DNA from 4 places in the Mesorhizobium sp. M0166 genome. Region 1 is predicted to be linked to each of the others. Evidence: predicted binding sites of a transcription regulator. Region 1 holds the regulator's gene; each other region holds the start of a gene.

The links. The regulator LexA, encoded in region 1, represses DNA repair genes until DNA is damaged. The targets are predictions, from matches to a motif close to TGTTCNNNNTGTGTTCNG.
Region 2: a site for LexA is predicted at 1,371-1,388, ahead of NKJ46_RS07345 (DNA recombination protein RmuC). Genes of this name have one in related genera too.
Region 3: a site for LexA is predicted at 1,054-1,071, ahead of NKJ46_RS18040 (helicase-related protein). Genes of this name have one in related genera too.
Region 4: a site for LexA is predicted at 1,560-1,577, ahead of recA (recombinase RecA). Genes of this name have one in related genera too.

Annotation. Positions count from the first base shown of each region.
Region 1 is NZ_JAMYTD010000007.1:183,049-186,161, reverse strand. Features, by position in the region: partial or broken gene NKJ46_RS11825 (ComEC/Rec2 family competence protein) at 1-1,472, shown strand, start outside; gene lexA (transcriptional repressor LexA) at 1,466-2,200, opposite strand; gene kynU (kynureninase) at 2,648-3,113, shown strand, end outside.
Region 2 is NZ_JAMYTD010000004.1:150,099-153,211, reverse strand. Features, by position in the region: gene NKJ46_RS07350 (GFA family protein) at 1-29, shown strand, start outside; gene NKJ46_RS07345 (DNA recombination protein RmuC) at 76-1,338, opposite strand; gene def (peptide deformylase) at 1,442-1,972, shown strand; gene fmt (methionyl-tRNA formyltransferase) at 1,989-2,918, shown strand; gene NKJ46_RS07330 (GNAT family N-acetyltransferase) at 2,915-3,113, shown strand, end outside.
Region 3 is NZ_JAMYTD010000015.1:116,119-119,231, reverse strand. Features, by position in the region: gene NKJ46_RS18045 (TetR/AcrR family transcriptional regulator) at 1-535, shown strand, start outside; gene NKJ46_RS18040 (helicase-related protein) at 1,238-3,113, shown strand, end outside.
Region 4 is NZ_JAMYTD010000003.1:72,160-75,272, reverse strand. Features, by position in the region: gene NKJ46_RS04945 (GFA family protein) at 1-43, opposite strand, end outside; gene NKJ46_RS04940 (TfoX/Sxy family protein) at 135-458, shown strand; gene NKJ46_RS04935 (PfkB family carbohydrate kinase) at 492-1,424, opposite strand; gene recA (recombinase RecA) at 1,703-2,800, shown strand; gene alaS (alanine--tRNA ligase) at 3,060-3,113, shown strand, end outside.

The sequences.
Region 1 (3,113 bases):
GGCGTACAGGCATCTATCACATCATCTCTATCTCGGGGCTGCATATGGCGTTGGTCGCCGGCACCATCATGGCGCTGCTACGCGGCGCCTTTGCGCTGTTTCCCGATTTCTCATCGCGACGGCCGGTCAAGAAATATGCCGCGGCCGCCGCGCTTTTTTCGATTGCGGCCTACCTCGTCTTTTCCGGCATTGTGGTAGCGGCCGAACGCAGCTTCATCATGCTGGCGGTGATGCTTATCGCCGTGCTGTTCGACCGGGCCGCGCTCACCATGCGCAACCTGGCGATCTCGGCCATCGCGGTCATTCTGGTGTCGCCACACGAGGTGGTCGGTCCGAGCTTCCAGATGTCCTTCGCCGCGACGGCGGCCCTTGTCGGCGCCTATGCCGGCTGGTCCGACTACCGCGCCGGCAGGGCCACCACGCCGCCGCCGCGGCGGTCGCCGCTACGCCTCGCCACGCGAAAGGTCCTGCTGGGCATGGGCGGCCTGGCGATGACCTCAATCATTGCAGGGAGCGCCACGGCGCTTTTCGCCATATGGCATTTCCAGCGCGTGGCGCCGCTCAGCCTGTTCGCCAATCTGGCCATCATGCCCATCGTCTCACTGGTCGTCATGCCCTTCGCCGTCCTCAGTGCGCTGGCGATGCCGTTCGGCGCGGATGGGCCTTTCCTATACGTGATGGGCAAGGGGCTGACGGCGATGATCGCCCTGTCCGGGTGGATCTCCGAGCGCTCGCCAATCGATGCGGTTGGGCTGATTTCGCTGAGATCCGTCCTTTTGGTGACGATCGCCCTTGTCATTGCCAGCATGGCGACGACCTGGTTGCGGCTGGCGGCACTTCCTTTTGCGCTCGCCGGCTTGCTAACGACAACCCAGACGCGCGTACCCGATGTATTGATCTCGGAGGACGCACGGTTGGTCGCGCTGCCGATCGACAGCGGTGAACTCGCGGTCAACCGGGCACGCCCGAATGAGTTCACCATCGACAACTGGAAACGCGCGCTCACATCAGAGGCTATCGTCGCGCCGGAAACACCTGGAAAGAACGATCCGCAATTCGACATTGCCGATCCGGCCGACCTACCGCCGGGTATGCCGTTCATTTGCACGGACGGCCTCTGCCTTGCCAGGCATCCATCCGGCGCGATCATCGCACAAGCCAAGGACCGCGATACTGCGCGGCCAGCCTGCGCCTTTGCCAGTTTGATCGTCATCGACGACGCCACCGCCCATAACCCCTGCTACTACGACCGGCTGGTCCTCGTCGTCACCAAACGGCAACTGGCGCGCGCGGGAAGTGCCGCCGTCTATTTCGATCCACAAGCTGCAACACGCGCCGAAATCCGTTTCGCGGTCGAAAAATCATACCGGCCCTGGCACGTGCAGCGGAAATTTTCACGCGCGGCACGGGGCCTGCCGCCATACCGCAGGGCCGACAAACCCAAAGCCGGCGCCAAGGGCGGAACTCAGTAGCGGCGGATCAGTCCGACGAGCTTGCCTTGCACCTTGACCCTGTCTGGTCCGAAGATGCGCGTCTCGTAGGCCGGATTGGCGGCTTCCAGGGCGATCGAAGCGCCCTTGCGGCGGAACCGCTTCAGCGTCGCTTCCTCCTCGTCGACCAGTGCCACCACGATCTCACCGGGGCTCGCCGTATCGGCATTGCGGATGATCACCGTGTCGCCGTCGAAAATGCCAGCCTCGATCATCGAATCGCCTTTGACCTCGAGCGCATAATGCTCGCCGCCCATGATCATATCCGGCGGCACCGAAATCGAATGCGTCTGGTGCTGGATGGCGTCGATCGGCACACCGGCGGCGATGCGGCCCATCACCGGGATCGAAACGGCGGCGACGACATCGTCGTCATTTCCGGCCGCAGGGACGCGCGACGATGTCGGCTTGCCTTGCCGCGGACCGCCTTGCCCAAGACTGCCCTGGATGACACTCGGCGAGAACTTGCGTGCCGCATTGAGGCCGGGGGCGATCGAGTCAGGCAGGCGCAGCACCTCCAGCGCACGGGCCCGGTTGGGCAAACGGCGAATGAAGCCGCGCTCCTCCAGTGCCGTAATCAGCCGGTGGATTCCCGATTTGGAAGCCAGGTCGAGCGCTTCCTTCATCTCGTCGAAGGAAGGCGGGATACCGCTTTCCTTCAATCTTTCGTGGATGAACATAAGCAGTTCGTGTTGTTTGCGTGTCAGCATAGCGACCCCCAACAGAATCAGAAAACAAACCCAGAACAAACACTATCTGTTCCAGTTGTGTTCCGCAACTGTTTAAAGTTTAATGAATGCGTTAAGGCTCGGGAAACAAACGACGTCCCCTAACCGGGGTACCCCACTTTCACCGTCGCGAGCCTCATCGCCTTGATTCTGCTTTCGTTTGCGCCCTTCTGGCTTCCCGGAAGGCCACATTGGCATCGGCCGTCGGTCGGCGGAGGGCACGGAAGTGAACCCCTATCGAGTGTGCGGTTTGGTCAATGCACCGTGAACGAAACGAACTCAAAACGCCAACCTCGGGTTAAGTCCTGGTTTCCACCGCCTGGTTAGGCTGCTTCTCGCCGGTGGAGCCTTCCTGCGCGCAACCAGGTGATGGAAGAACAGTCGATGCGTATCCGGCGTTGCATTGAATTTTGGGGGAGCAGGCAAATCATGACAGGAATTCCCGATCTCGCGGCCATAAAGGCGATGGATGCCGCAGATCCGCTGCGCGCGATGCGCGACCGCTTTGTGTTGCCGCAAGGAGTGATCTATCTCGACGGCAATTCGCTAGGAGCTGCTTCACGTGCCGCTTTCGATGAATTGCGCAAGGCCGCGACCGAAGAATGGTCGCATGATCTCATCCGCGCATGGAACACGGCCGGCTGGTTCAACATGCCGCTTGAACTTGGCGACCAGCTCGGGCGCCTGATCGGTGCCGCGGCCGGCCAGACGGTGGTCTGCGACACGACGTCGGTCAACATCTATAAACTGCTGCACGCCGCCATGGCCATGCGACCGGAGCGGCAGGTCATCGTCGCCGAGGGCGATAGTTTTCCGACGGACCTCTACATGGCTGAGGGTGTGGCTTCGACGCGAAAGGATACGCTGCTGCGCCTCTCGGGGGTCGACGCGCCGA
Region 2 (3,113 bases), on a different contig from region 1:
AAGGCACAATCATCATCGAGGAGCAGTAGCGCCGGACCCGGGCGAAGCGCTCGGCTCCGGGTTCCAGCATAGCTCTCAATCGTCGCCTTCGACGACCCTCAGCCTCAATTGCCCGGTTTTCGAATCGGCGACGCGCGGGCTGCTTTCCGCTATTGCTCCGCTGCCATTCGAACCAGCGGTGTCCTCTGCCGGCTGTACGCCAAACTCCAGCGCCTCGATCTTTTGTCCGCGCCTGGTCACCTTCGATGTCGAGACGAGGATGTCCTCGATATCCCTGGCCGATTGACCGAAATGCGTCTGCAATTTGCGCACCCGCTCGTCGAGCCGGGAGACGTCTTCCATCAGCCGGATGACCTCGCCCTGGATCAGGTGGGCCTGCTCGCGCATGCGTGCGTCCTTGAGGATTGCCTGGATGACCTGGATCGACAGCATCAAAAGCGATGGCGAGACGATGACGATCCGCGATCGATGCGCCTTTTGGACAACGGCCTCGAAATTCTCATGGATTTCCGCGAACACCGATTCCGAGGGCACGAACATGAAGGCGGTGTCCTGCGTCTCGCCCTGGATCAGGTATTTTTCGGCGATGTCGCGGACATGCACCTCGATGTCGCGGCGGAAAGCCTGAGCGGCGGACTTCTGCAGGTCGGCGCCTTCGGCGGCACGGATGGCATTCCAGGCCTCGAGCGGAAACTTTGCATCGATGGCAAGCGACGGTGCGCCGTTCGGCATCTTCACCAGGCAGTCGGGCCGGCTGCCATTCGACAAGGTCGCCTGGAATTCATAGGCGCCGTGCGGCAATCCGTCGGCGACGATGGCTTCCATGCGCGACTGGCCGAAGGCGCCGCGCGTCTGCTTGTTGGAAAGGATCGCCTGCAATTGCACGACCTGGCCGGCCAGCGACTGGATGTTGCCTTGCGCGATATCGATGACCGCCAGCCGTTCCTGCAGCTTGGCGAGGCTCTCATGCGTCGATCTCGTCTGCTCGGTCATGGTCTGGCCCAAGCGGCCGGTCATGGCATCGAGGCGCTGGCCGATCGACTGTGTCAGTTCCGCCTGGCGCGCCCCGAACACCTCTGCGATGGCGCCCATGCGGCCCTGCATTTCCGCCTGGCTTGCCAAGATGCCAGCCATCCGCACCTCGGCGTCGCGGGCGTGGTCGGCGGCTTCGGCGGCCGCCATTGCACGCGCCTTGGCCGATCGCCAGAGCGCAACGACGAGCGCCACGAACAGTCCGAGGAACAGCATTGCGCCGAAACCCAGGGCATGGCCGAGCGTGATCGTGGTGGCGCCGAGGCGGGCGACAGGTTCGGACAGGATGATGGCCAGATCGTTCATGCCAACAGCATAGATGATTCGGTCTGCCGGCACAGATCAAAACGTGAACGACCCGAAGGCGTCCCGGTTGACGCTTTTCCTGCGAGGTCTTAGGTGAGACGCCATGTCGATCAAGCCGCTTATCATCCTTCCCGATCCCGTCCTGCGTCAGGTTTCAAAACCGGTCGAGCGTGTCGACGGCAATTTGCGCAAACTGGCCGGCGACATGCTGGACACCATGTACGACGCGCCCGGCATCGGCCTCGCTGCGATCCAGGTCGGCGAACCCTTGCGCATGCTGGTGATCGACCTCGCTAAAGAGGACGAGACGCCGGCACCGCACGTCTTCATCAATCCCGAAATCCTCGAAAACTCCGACCAGCGTTCGGTCTATGAAGAAGGCTGCCTGTCGATCCCGGACTACTACGCCGAGGTCGAGCGGCCGGCGGCGGTGCGGGTGAAGTATCTCGATCGCGACGGCAAGCTGCAGGAGATCGAGGCCGAAGGGCTGATGGCGACCTGCCTGCAGCACGAGATCGACCACCTCAACGGCGTGCTGTTCATCGACCACATCTCAAAACTGAAGCGCGATATGGTGGTCAAGAAGTTCAAAAAGCTCGCCAGGGACAAGGCGCCGGGCAAGATGGTGGGGTAGGGGTCGACGAATGCCCCTGCGTGTCATCTTCATGGGTACGCCCGAATTCTCCGTACCGACCTTGCGGGCGATTGCCGGGGCAGGGCATGAATTGGCAGCCGTCTACACGCAGCCGCCGCGCGCCGGCGGCCGGCGCGGGCTCGAGCTGACGCCGTCGCCGGTGCAGCGCGAGGCGGAGCGGCTGGGTGTCGAGGTCCGCGCGCCGGTGTCGCTGAAGAGCGAGGCGGAGCAGGAGGCGTTCCGCGCGTTGGGTGCCGACGTCGCCGTGGTCGTCGCCTACGGGCTGCTTCTGCCCAAACCCATTCTCGAGGCGCCGCGGCTCGGTTGCCTCAACGGTCACGCGTCGCTGTTGCCGCGCTGGCGCGGCGCTGCCCCTATCCAGCGCGCCATCATGGCCGGCGATACCGAAACGGGCATGATGGTGATGCGGATGGAGGAAGGCCTCGACACCGGCCCTGTGGCAATGGTTGAAAAATGCGCCATTGGACCCGACATGACGGCCGGCGATCTGCACGACCGGCTGATGGTGTTGGGTGCGGCTCTGATGGTGCAGGCGCTCGAACGGCTGGAGCGGAATACGCTGACATTTACCACTCAGGCGGAGGTGGGGGTGACCTACGCCAAGAAAATCGATAAATCGGAGACTCGCATAGACTGGCCGCGACCTGCCGGCGACGTGCACAACCAGATTCGCGGCCTGTCGCCCTTTCCCGGTGCATGGTGCGAGACCGAAATCGGCGGCCGCGTGGAACGGCTGAAACTGCTTCGCTCGACGCTCTCGCAAGGCGCCGGCGAACCGGGAGGAATTCTCGATGACCGGCTGACGGTCGCCTGCGGGTCAGGCGCGATCAGGCTGGTCGAAGTTCAACGTGCGGGCGGAAGGCCCATTGCCGCGCAGGAGTTTCTGCGCGGGGCCAAGCTCGAAAAAGGAATGAAATTGTCATGAGCATGATGTCCATACGCGCGGCGACGCCGCGGGACCGCGAGGCGATCCGCCTTGTCGAAGAACACGCATTTGGCCAGCAGACGGAGGCCGGACTGGTCGACGCGCTGGTCACCGGCGGTGACGCCGTCGTCGAACTGGTGGCGGACGAAGACGGGCAAGTGGTTGGCCATATCCTATTTTCACGGCTTTTCGTGC
Region 3 (3,113 bases), on a different contig from region 1:
TCAGATACTTGAGGCCGCGAAGCTCCTGTTCGCCGAACGCGGCTATGACGGCGCCTCGATCCGTGACGTCGCGGCGCATGCTTCGATCGATCCGGCCATGGTGATCCGCTATTTCCGCAGCAAGGACGAGTTGTTTGCCAGGGCGGCGGTCGTCGATCTGAAATTGCCCGCACTACGGGTGATCGACCGGACCGACATCGGTAAGACACTGATCAGGCGATTTCTCGAAATCTGGGAAGATCCGGCCAACGGTACCGGCATGGTAATTCTGCTGCGTTCGGCGACGTCGAACGAATTTGCCGCCGAAAAGTTGCGCGATGTATTTGCCAACCAGGTGAGGCCACTGGTTGCGGCGGTCGCTGATCCCGCCGATGCGGGCCGGCGCGCCGGGCTCATTTCCAGCCAGTTGCTGGGACTGGCGATGTGCCGGTACCTGCTGCGGCTTCCGCCGGTCGTCGCCCTGTCTCAAGACGAAATCATCCAGAACGTTGGCCCCACATTGCAGCGATATGCCGTCGGAGCGGACGTATCCTGAACAAGCCATTCGGCATGGTTGGCCGAGTTCTGAGCCTCACGCACTAAGCGCGTCGACCCGATGGCCATGATGCCGCGTGTGCCGAACCAGTACACAAAGGTTAACGGCCGCTGCGCAGCCTGTGCAAAAACCGCCCAGCAGCCTGTGGATTCTCGGTGGAAAAGCTGTTCACAACACAGCATGTTGCGGTGAACAAACCAAGAAACTTCGCCTATCTCTGATTCGTCGCCGATTCGTTCCGGCTTTGAGCGGAACGTTAACGGCGAGAGCTGAAAACACCCTCGAAATGATTAAAGCGCATTAGGAAACATCAATAATTTCATAATGTTGCGCGAAGCAGGTTGGCCGGCCACGATCATTCACCAGCAAAGGTTAACCGTGGTGCTGGCTTGGATGCCGCCTGCATGAATCGGGCCAGTTTCCGTGATTCAGCATGTGGTGAGATTCGCCGGCAGAAAGCCCAGATGTAGCCGTGAACAAAACCTGAATCAGCGCGAGTCAGTGATTCGTCGCTGATTCGTTCCAGACTCGTTCCAACTGTTAATCGGGAACAGATTTTTGGCTTTGAAGCGACCAATCGGCCCGCCCTCGGCACATTCCGCTTTCGCTTCGCGCCCGAAATCCCTATGTGTCGCCTGTCATACGCGGCCAATATGGGCGCGCTCCCGACAATGCGAGGCAGAGAGCCTTATTTCCAGGCCGATGAACATCCATCCGAAACACACTGAACCGCTGATCCTGTCGGGTCGAGACGTGACGGCCGTGCTCGGCCCGACCAACACCGGCAAGACCCATCTCGCCATCGAACGCATGGTGGCGCATGAAAGCGGCGTCATAGGCCTGCCGCTCAGGCTGCTTGCCCGCGAGGTCTATACGCGCGTCTGCGAGAAGGTCGGCGCCCATAAGGTTGCGCTCATCACCGGCGAGGAAAAGATCCAGCCGGCTGGCGCGAAATACTCGGTCTGCACCGTGGAAGCGATGCCGCGCGAGACCGACGCCGCCTTCGTGGCCATCGACGAGGTCCAGCTTGCCGGCGATCTCGAACGCGGCCACATCTTCACCGATCGCATCCTGCATCTGCGCGGCCGCCAGGAGACGCTGCTACTGGGCGCGGCCACCATGCACGGCATCCTGCAGCGCCTGCTGCGAGGCGTGTCGGTGGTGACCCGGCCGCGGCTATCGCATCTTGCCTATGCCGGCTCGAAGAAGCTGACCCGCCTGCCGCGGCGCACCGCGATCGTCGCCTTCTCCGCCGACGAGGTCTATGCCATCGCCGAGCTGATCCGCCGCCAGCAGGGCGGTGCCGCCGTCGTGCTCGGCGCACTCAGCCCGCGCACCCGCAACGCCCAGGTGGCGCTGTTCCAATCGGGCGACGTCGACTACCTCGTCGCGACCGACGCCATCGGCATGGGCCTCAACCTCGACCTCGACCACGTCGCCTTCGCCCAGAACCGTAAATTCGACGGCTACCAGTACCGCAACCTGACGGCGGCCGAGCTCGGCCAGATTGCCGGCCGCGCCGGCCGGCATCTGCGCGACGGCACCTTCGGCGTCACCGGCCAGGTCGATCCGCTGGATGAGGAACTCGTCAAGAAGATCGAGGCACATGATTTCGACCCGGTGAAAGTGTTGCAGTGGCGCACCGCGCATTTCGATTTCGCCAACCTCGATGCGCTGAAGCGCTCGATCGAGACCAACGCCCCGGTCGAAGGCCTGACGCGCGCACTGCCGGCAGTAGACGCGCAGGCGCTCGAGCATCTGTCGCGCGACGAGGATGTCCGGGCACTCACCACCGATGCCAGGCGCGTGGCGCTGCTGTGGGAAGCCTGCGCGCTGCCCGACTACAGGAAGATTGCGCCGGCCCAGCACGCCGACTTGATCGCCTCCATCTACATGGACCTTGCCAGGCACGGCCATGTCGACGAGAACTACATGGCCGAGCAGGTGCGCCGTGCCGACACCACCGAAGGCGACATCGACACGCTATCGCACAGGATTGCCCAGATCCGCACATGGACCTTCGTTTCCAACCGGCCCGGCTGGCTGGCCGATCGGGCACACTGGCAGGAAAAGACGCGCGAAATCGAAGACAGATTGTCGGATGCGCTGCATGAGCGGTTGACGAAACGTTTTGTAGACCGCAGGACTTCCGTCCTCATGCGGCGCCTTAGAGAAAACACGATGCCTGAAGCCGAAATCAGCCCAACCGGAACCGTCCTCGTCGAAGGCCATCACGTCGGCGAGTTGCAGGGTTTCCGCTTCACCGCCGACCAGAGCGCCGGCGGCGAGGATGCCAAGGCAGTGCGGGCGGCGGCGCAGAAGGCGCTTGCCGCCGAGTTCGAGGCGCGGGCCGAGCGCTTCGGCGCCTCTGCCAATGGCGACATTGCGCTGGGTTCGGATGGCACGCTGCGCTGGATCGGCGCCCCGATCGGCACGCTGGTTGCCGGCGAAGACGCTTTGAAGCCGCGTCTCGTTCTGCTCGCCGACGAGCAACTCACCGGCCCGGCCCGCGACAAGGTTGCGGCGCGCGCCGAGCGCTTCGTCAATTTCCAGATCGAATCCCTGCTGAAGCCGCTGG
Region 4 (3,113 bases), on a different contig from region 1:
GCACGGCATTGCACCGGCAGGACCCCTTGAGCAGAAGCGGCATGAAAAAACTCCGACGAAATTGATTCTGAACTTGTCAGGATGGTGCCGGTTGCGTCGATGACAAGGGGAAATCCTGGTGACATGATCGCCGCATGGACAACGAGCGCATAGAAGAGCTTTTCGAAGGCCTCGGCCCGGTCAGCATCCGCAAGCTGTTCGGCGGCAAGGGCATCTATTTCGACGGCGTCATCGTCGCCATCGTCATCCGTGGCGAACTGATGCTGAAGGCCGACGCGGAAAGCGCCCCGGATTTCGAAGTGGCCGGCTGCCGGCAATGGACTTATACCGGCTCGCGCCACGGCAAGCTCGTGTCGATGCCCTATTGGAGCGTTCCCGACAGCGCGTTCGACGATCCCGACGAGATGGCGATCTGGGCACGCCGCGCCTACGAAGCGGGACGGCGCGCCGGCAAATAGGCTGCGTCACGCTTCGGCATTCCGGGCCGCATTTCACGCCAGTTCCCGCGCCTCGGGCACGAGCGCCAGCGCCTCGGCAAAGCTGGCGCTGGTGAAGGCGGCGCTCTCGACGGCGAGCGCCGCGGCGGCAATGCCTTCGCGCAGTGCCGCGCGCAGCGTCAGGCCGCGCAGCAGGGCAGCGATCGTGGCGCCGGCCAATGCGTCGCCGGCGCCGGCAGCATCGGTCCGCTTTTGCAGCGGCGGTGGCGAGATCGAGAACGCGCCCAATTCGTCGAAACCGAGCACCGGTCCGTCGCCGGCGGTGATCACGCCGCTTTTCAGGCCGGCGCGTCTCAGGCCGTCGATGACGCCTTGATCGTCAGCATCGATATCGGTGCCGGCAAGCACGCCGGCCTCGCGCCAGTTCATGAACGCCATCGCCAGACGGTCGAGCACCGGCGTCAGCCGCGTCGCTTTGCTGGGCGAGACGGCAAGCGCAAACACCGGCTTGCCGGCGGCGAGTACCGCCAGCCGCTCCAGCGCGGAAGACGGCAGGTTGGCGTCACACAGCACCGCGTCGGCCGAACCGATGGCTTCCCGCACCTTGGCGCGGCGGATCTGCTTGGGAAGCGCCAGCTCGTAGAGCACCATGTCGGCAAGGCCGGCGATCAGCCCGCCGTCGCTATCGATCAGCATCGTATGGCTTGGCGTTGCCCGGTCGAGGAACACCGCCGACAGGTCGGCGATGCCGGCCTCGGCGACGGCGCGTAACACCGTGTCGCCCAGGGCATCGCCGCCGCGCACCGAAAGCAGCGAGGCCGAGACGCCGCGCCGCACCGCCCAGCGCAGGGCATTGAAGACGGCACCGCCGACATGCTCGCGCATCGTGCCGGGGTTGGAAGCGGCCGGCACGAAGGCGCCGGCAACCCGGCCGCGCCGCTCGATATAGGCGCCGCCCACGGCCAGGATCGTCGGGGAGTTCATCATGCCGGCAAAATGCCCTTTGCTGTTGCCCGGGAGGAGACTAGGTCGCCGGGCGGAACCCTGCAATCGCGGCTCCGATTCGGCTGATGACCGCAACGGCGCCGCATGCGAGGCGGGACACATCCGGAAGCAAAATTGCGAAACAAAAATAGAACAAATATGGATATCCGTTGTTTTTCAAACCCTTGGCGCTCATTGACAAATGAGAACAAATGAGGTACATTCTTTTTAGGGATCGCGGGATTGTCCGGCCTCCATTGACGACCACGGGGTGATGTATCATGGCTCAGAATTCTTTGCGGCTTGTAGAGGACAAAGCGGTGGACAAATCAAAGGCTCTGGATGCGGCGCTGTCGCAAATCGAGCGTGCCTTCGGCAAGGGCTCGATCATGCGGCTCGGCGCGAACGAGCAGGTCGTCGAGATCGAAACGGTGCCGACCGGCTCGCTTGGGCTGGACATCGCGCTTGGCGTCGGCGGCCTGCCGCGCGGCCGCATCGTCGAGATCTACGGCCCGGAAAGCTCGGGCAAGACGACGCTGGCGCTGCACACGGTGGCCGAAGCCCAGAAGAAGGGCGGCATCTGCGCCTTCGTCGATGCCGAGCACGCGCTCGACCCGGTCTATGCCCGCAAGCTCGGCGTCGATCTCGAAAACCTGCTGATCTCGCAGCCCGATACCGGCGAGCAGGCGCTGGAGATCTGCGACACGCTGGTGCGCTCCGGCGCCATCGACGTGCTGGTGGTCGATTCGGTGGCGGCGTTGACGCCGCGGGCGGAAATCGAAGGCGAGATGGGCGATTCGCTGCCCGGCCTGCAGGCCCGCCTGATGAGCCAGGCACTGCGCAAGCTCACCGCCTCGATCTCGCGCTCCAACACCATGGTCATCTTCATCAACCAGATACGCATGAAGATCGGCGTCATGTTCGGTTCGCCCGAGACGACGACCGGCGGCAATGCGCTGAAATTCTATGCCTCGGTCCGCCTCGACATCCGCCGTATCGGCTCGGTCAAGGATCGCGACGAGGTCGTCGGCAACCAGACCCGCGTCAAGGTCGTCAAGAACAAGCTGGCGCCGCCCTTCAAGGTGGTCGAGTTCGACATCATGTATGGCGAGGGCGTCTCCAAGACCGGCGAGCTGGTCGATCTCGGCGTCAAGGCGGGCGTGGTCGAAAAGTCGGGCGCCTGGTTCTCCTATAATTCGCAGCGTCTTGGCCAGGGCCGCGAAAACGCAAAACTGTTCCTGCGCGACAATCCCGACACGGCGCGCGAGATCGAATTGGCGCTGCGGCAGAATGCCGGGCTGATCGCCGAGAAATTCCTCGAAAACGGCGGCTCCGAAAGCAGCGACGACGGCTTCGAGGACGACGCCGGGGTCATGTAGGGCAAGCGACGTCTCGCGGAGCATCAGACCGGTTTGGATTTGATGTTTTGATTCTGAGTTTGTGTAATCGATGCGTTTCGAACCGCCGGCTCCGTGCCGGCGGTTCGCGTTTGACGGCGAGGCAGACGCGTTTCAAAGCGCTGGTGAACGCCGGGATTTGAGCACATTTGGTGTTTCTGGACAGGCTGCGGTGCGACCGCTAAAAGGCCATGTCTATTTTCCGCCGGCAGCCGGCGGTTCTCTCGAAAAGGCAGTATTCATGAGTGGCGTCAACGAGATCCGGTCGGCATTTCTCGACTATTTTCGCAAGGAA